Regions from separate parts of the Shewanella sp. ECSMB14101 genome, predicted to be linked through region 1. Evidence: riboswitches for the same ligand, from Rfam matches in the RefSeq annotation. Region 1 holds a riboswitch; the other holds the start of a gene.
The links. Region 1 has a riboswitch for cobalamin ahead of NY07_RS13560 (ABC transporter ATP-binding protein). Riboswitches for the same ligand answer to the same signal wherever they lie in the genome.

Region 2: another riboswitch for cobalamin. It lies ahead of NY07_RS12275 (TonB-dependent receptor); the one in region 1 lies ahead of NY07_RS13560 (ABC transporter ATP-binding protein).

Annotation. Positions count from the first base shown of each region.
Region 1 covers NZ_JSFF01000017.1:42,913-46,058, reverse strand. The annotation lists gene NY07_RS13565 (FecCD family ABC transporter permease) at 1-338, opposite strand, end outside; gene NY07_RS13560 (ABC transporter ATP-binding protein) at 325-1,170, opposite strand; cobalamin riboswitch at 1,368-1,547, opposite strand; gene NY07_RS13555 (histidine phosphatase family protein) at 1,616-2,227, opposite strand; gene metH (methionine synthase) at 2,559-3,146, shown strand, end outside.
Region 2 covers NZ_JSFF01000015.1:15,276-18,421, forward strand. The annotation lists gene NY07_RS12275 (TonB-dependent receptor) at 67-2,025, opposite strand; cobalamin riboswitch at 2,124-2,324, opposite strand; gene NY07_RS12280 (metal-dependent hydrolase family protein) at 2,448-3,146, opposite strand, start outside.

The DNA.
Region 1 (3,146 bases):
CCAAAGGAGGCACCCGAGGAGATACCAAATAGATAGGGGTCGGCCAAAGGGTTGCGGGTCACCGTCTGTAACACGGCGCCGGCGATGGCCAGACCGAAGCCAGCGATAAAGGCCAGCAAGATGCGCGGCAGACGTAGCTCCAGCACGATCCTAGCTGTGACGCCGCCAGGATCGGCGCCGCTCAATTTAGCCAGCAATAGCTCGAGCACCTCGATCACGCCTATCTCGGCGGCGCCGAAGCTCACCGCCAAAATAGGCGTCGCCAGCGTCAAGAGCGCCAGGCAGGCAAGCGCCAGTGAGCGCCTGGCGCTATGATCGCCACGGTTAAGGCTTAACATGATTTGCCTCCTGCTCACCGTGAGATTGGGCCTGCTCGCCGTAATAACCATAGAAATAGTGGATCTGCGGATTACCATGCTGGGGATGAGGCGCCACCTGACAACAGACACCGAAGGTGTTGGCGATCTGGGCTTCACTCAGCACCTGCTTAGGCGTCCCCTGAGCCACGGCCCAGCCGCGATCGAGCAACAACAGCTTATCGCACATGGCACTGGCAAGATTCAGATCATGGATAGAGATCACCACTGTCACCCCAAGAGTCTTCAGCAGTTCGAGGATCTGGATCTGATAACGGATATCCAGGTGATTAGTTGGCTCATCGAGGATCAATAGCTTAGGGCGCTGCACTATGGCGCGGGCGATCAAAGCGCGCTGCTTCTCACCGCCCGAAAGGGACTCGTAAGCCTGCCCGGCGCGATCGCTTAAGCCCACTGTCTCCAAGGCGCGGCGCACCGCCTGCTTGTCGGCGGGGGTCGTCATCGAAAAGGCGCTCTTGTGAGGCGTCAGCCCAAGTGCCACCAGCTGCGCCGTGGTCATGTCGAAATGCTGCGGCGTATCTTGCAGCACTACGGCGACCTCACGGGCAAATGCCCGGGCACTCAGGCTGGCGATGGGTTGGCCAAACAGCTTGATCTCGCCGCGACTCGGAGTAAGAAAACGATAGAGGCAACGCAGTAGGGTGGATTTACCGGCGCCGTTAGGGCCTATGATCCCCAGCATCTTGCCCTGGGGAAGATCTAAGCTGATCTGAGATAAGATATCCCGCTCACCGCAGTGCCAGCCGAGTTCATTGACCGAGAGAACAGGCGCACAGTTGCTCGATTCATTCAGACTAGTGTGACTCGTTTGGCTGCTTAAACCTTGATTATTCTGGCCCAGGCTATTTGGGCCTTGCTCGCCACTCGCGCTCGCTTCTTGGCTCACCAAGGCATTCCTCGCAAGCAGCATGGCTGCGCACGCAGCCCTGGGACCAGAGTTGGCCCTTCGATTGTATTCATCTATTCGCTCCCTCAAGTCACCCGCTTGAGATAGTAGTTAGAGAGTAGGCAGGTATCCTGACTCGTGGCGACCCGGGCGATGATACGACCTGGCAGCACACTCACAGTTGCGGGCACAGTTTGGGCTAACGGCACTTGGCCTCCCCAATTCCCTATTAAGTCCGAGTTATTCCCAGTGGGATCTCGACACCTTACTCCCGGCGCAGGCGGTCCCTGCGCCCGGTTATTATGCGGTATTTCCGCCAAGAGACAAGGCGAAACACAAGTTAGTTCATGGCTTATTCGGCGTCATGCCAGTGCAATCGCCAGTAGCCTTCCCCCCCCTTGTCGCGGTAATGACTTATCTTAACCACGCTGGCGTAATTCAGGCTTAGCTGGGTGTAGAAGCCTACCGCTCGCTCTACCCCAAGGGCCTTGGCCATCAAGTGACGGATAACCCCGCCATGGGTGATCAACAGCAAAATCTCACCGCTATGCTGATGTACCAACTGCTCGACCATCTCGTCGATACGCTGCTCAAAGGCCGCCATGGTTTCAGCCTCAGGCAAGGGATGTTCCCAGGGATCTTGCCAATAGGCGCTCAACTCAGCGCCATGCTCGGCGTGCAGCTCAGGAATGGGCTGACCATCCCAGCGGCCGAAATAGATCTCTTTTAAACCAGCATCTAACGCCACCTTGATCTGACTCTTGCTGGTCAAATGCTCGGCAAACACGCGGCAACGCTTAAGCGGCGAGCTGATCACCCTGTCTACCGGCTCCGGCAGCTTGGCAAAGGCGAGTTGCATCTGAGCAAAACCTATCTCGGTCAGGGGCAGATCGCTGTGCCCCCTCAGCAAGTTACCGCCTTCACATTCGCCGTGTCGCATCAAATAGAGTGTCGTTTGCGTCATATCCGCAGCATTAAACCTTTTCAAGTTAAGTCGCTAGCAGCATACCCTTATGGCAATAAGCTTGGCAACGCCGGACAATTAACACATTGAAAAACTTTCAAATTAAATATCTTTGCCGGCCTTTACATACAATGCAGTTTAAACAGGACGCAGCGGCGCAGCTCTCGAATTTCATCCGGGTTTACGCTTATACTCATTTGACTTGCCCTGGGTATTATAAGTCGATTAGTATAGACGTCTATACGTTTATACATCCAAAAACAAAAATAGTGCGTCGATGAGCTAGACGCAGTCAGTTTAGGCAATAGGTCAGTTGAAGTAGGTAAAAGTTATGGCGACCCCATCCCCTGTTCAAAACGTAAGACAGATTAACGACGCGATCCGCGAGCGACTCAATAACGAAATTTTGATCCTCGACGGCGCCATGGGCACCATGATCCAGAACCATAAACTGGAAGAAGCCGACTTTCGCGGCGCGCGCTTTGCCGATTGGCCCTGCGATCTTAAGGGCAACAACGACCTGTTGGTGCTGACTCAAGCTGAGCTGATTAAACAGATCCACAAGGATTACCTTGAGGCTGGCGCCGACATCATAGAAACCAACACCTTTAACGCTACCCGTGTGGCCATGGCCGACTATGAGATGCAGGAGCTGTCACGGGAGATCAACCTAGAGGGCGCTCGCCTCGCCCGCACCGCCTGCGACGAGGTGAGCCGCGCAACTGGTCGCCAATGCTATGTTGCCGGGGTACTAGGGCCCACCAACCGCACCTGCTCCATCAGCCCGGATGTCAACGATCCCGGCTATCGCAATATCCATTTCGACGAGCTAGTCAGCGCCTATATCGAGTCCATCGAGGCCCTGATAGAAGGCGGCGCCGACATCATCATGGTAGAAACCATCTTCGATACCCTCAAC
Region 2 (3,146 bases), on a different contig from region 1:
CCATGATGAACAGCTGGTAATAAAAAAGCCAGTCAGATCTGACTGGCTCTCCTAAACAAGGCAGGCTTAGAAACGATAGCTGGCGGTCAGACGCAGCGAGCGGCCAGTGCCAGGGTAATAACCACTACCCCAAGTGCTGAAATAGCCGGAGCTGACATACTCCTCATCCAACAGGTTATCCACTCTCAGGCTAGCCAGCCAAGCATCGCGGGAATAATTCACCGAGATGTTCGCCAAGGTATAGGCATCGAGCTTATCCCCTTGATTGGCATTGTCACCCTCCATATAGCGCTCGCCCGTGTAGACCGCCTCGACGAATAGCTGTAGATGCGCATAAACATCAAAACTGACATAACCACGGCCGCTGTTTTTGGCCACCCAAGAGAGCGCCTTGCCCTCATTGGCGCCTTCGGTAAATTCGGCGTCTATGTAATTATATTCAAGCCCAAGCTGCACCGCTTTGCTCACCTGCCAGTCCCAATCGACACTCGCCCCATAACGGCGCGAAGCATCGGCATTAACATTGGCACCGGGGAAGCTGCCACCAATCGGCGTCTCGGCGCTCGGGTCGAAGACGATCTCATCTTCCAGATCCAGGCGGTAAGCACTCAGACGCAGCGTGTTATGTTCAAGCAGCAGATCCCAGCCCGCTTCATAGGAACGACCCGTCTGTGGCTTGAGTCCCTGAATGCTGGCCGGGGTATAGGCCTGCTCATCCACCTTGGCGAAGCGGAAGTTATCATCGGCGCGCAGATACAAGCGCTGCTGCTGGTTAGGGCGATAGTTGATGCCAAGCTCGAAGGCATGGGCATCCTGATCGAGATCGATCCCATTTGGATAGGCTTTGCCGTCAACCAGCTCATCGGTCACCTCGGCGTAACGTCCACCCACCACATAGCTGAAGGTATCAGTTAGCGGCACTGTCGCCTGCAAGTAGGCGCTCGCCAGCTTCTGCACATTACTGCGGCCATTACTAAATACCGACTCTCCTCGGCTCAGATCTAAACCGGTCACCAGCTTGAGCTCGCCATTATCCGTCTTGATATTGGCCACAGCCTTAGGTTTAAACTCCAGCAAGGAGCGGGTATCGCGGCGGTTAGTCGCCCAGGTGCTGAGCCCGGTTATCAGGGTGTCACTATAGTTAAGATCCGCGCCCAGTGACCAAGCCTCGTTAAGCTGGCGCTGATAACCGCTGCGGGCCGCCGTAGTCATCTCATGCAGATAGGCATCGACAAACAGATCGCCCGCCTGCCTAGGGTCTTCTTTAATCTGCGCTTCGGTAAGCGCCGGAGCTAACTCGCGATGGTTGTCATAGTAGCTCGCCTCGGCGAAGAACTGCTGCGCCGCATCGTCATATTGCAAGCGTCCCAGCACAGAGCTGGTCTCGCTGGCATTGTGCTTGCGATAGTTATCACTCTTAAGGTAATTGGCCGCGCCATAGAGACGCCAGTTGTCGTTGATGGCTACCGAGCCATCGGCCTTAGCTTCGTAAGTATCGAAGCTACCGCCCGAGACCTGCACGCTACCACCGTTATCTTTAGGCGCCTTAGTGACAATATTTATCACCCCGCCAACCGCCTGATCGCCATAGAGCACACCGGCACTGCCTGAGAGGATCTCGACTCGCTCTACCTGATTGAGACCAATTGCATTGATGCTGGGGGCAGCGATATCGATATTATTGAGACGGCGGCCATCGATAAGAATCAAGGTGTTGTTGGCAGCCTGACCGGCACCGAAACCGCGCATGGCAAAGACCGCGCCCGAATTTGAGTCTGAAACTTGAATACCGCTCTGTCCGCGCAGCAAGTCGGTGAGATTGGTGGCGCCGCTGAGCTCAATGGCGGCAGCATCAATCACATTGACGTTGGCCGCAATATTAATAGGGGTGTTTTCACTGCGGCCGATAACTGTGATGGTCTCATCCACAGGCCCAGGGGTGCCTGAGTTTGCCGCCATGGCAGGCATACTGCCAGCCAAACATGCGCCAAGTAGTAACGCGATTTTACTAGGTTGTGTACCCATTTCCTTTAACTCCTAAAAGGGAAACAGGGCAAGGTGTCACGACTGGGCGCAGTCCATAAAACCGCCAGGGTCGCATTTTGAGATCTGCCCACCGAAATCTCAAAATCACCTTAAGGGCCGGTCTCCGGACTGAGGCTAAGTCTAAACAAGCTGTTTAAACGACGAGCAAGGATTGTTAACGCACTAGCGCATCCAGCTCTCACCTTTCACCGTTGCGGGGGCAGTGCCAGATTTTCACTGGCTTCCCGATTATCCCTTGCGCCATTTTGGCCAGGGCACCACATAAGGTTGACTAAATTTGGTTGCTCTGTGTCGACCTAAACGCGCAAGCTGACCGACTCACGACAACGCAGGTATGTCGCCAACAAGATAGATGACAAAGCGCGGGCATTATAGACGTCTACACGTATAAATGTCTAATATCACTGCATCTGACTCTCTAACCCGGATTTGACCACCTTACCCCCTTTCATCACAAAGCCAACATCCAGCAGGGCCGAGATATCTTCGAGGGGATTTCCCTGGGTCGCAATAATGTCAGCCTGCTTGCCTACCGCCAGGGTACCCAAGCTATCTGACATATTGATAAGCGCGGCGCCGTTTATGGTGGCCGAGATCAACACATCCTGATTACTCATGCCCGCCTGACTCATCAGCACCGCCTCGCGGGCATTAATGCCGTGAGCCGACACACCGCTGTCTGTACCATAGGCAATCTTAACGCCCGCCTTATAGGCGCGGGTAAAGTTGGCTGTCATATCGGCGCCCACCCGGGTCGCTTTTTGCTTTATCGCTGACGACATAAAGTTGGACTCTTCGGCCATATGCACCACGGTATCGCCAGCCAACAAGGTAGGAACTAAGAAGGCACCATTTTTCTTCAGTAGCTTAATGCTTTCCTTATCGGCATAGCTACCATGTTCTATGCTATCAACCCCGGCGCGCAAAGCGGCATTGATCCCTTCAGTTGCATGGGCATGGCTGGCCACCTTGCGTCCTAGGGCATGGGCTGTCTCGACAATCTCTTTAATCTCATCGTCATTCATCTGCTGCCCTGTGCCTGTGTTGGTGTCAGACAAGACGCCGCCGGTGGAGGTGATTTTAATAACATCGGCGCCAAA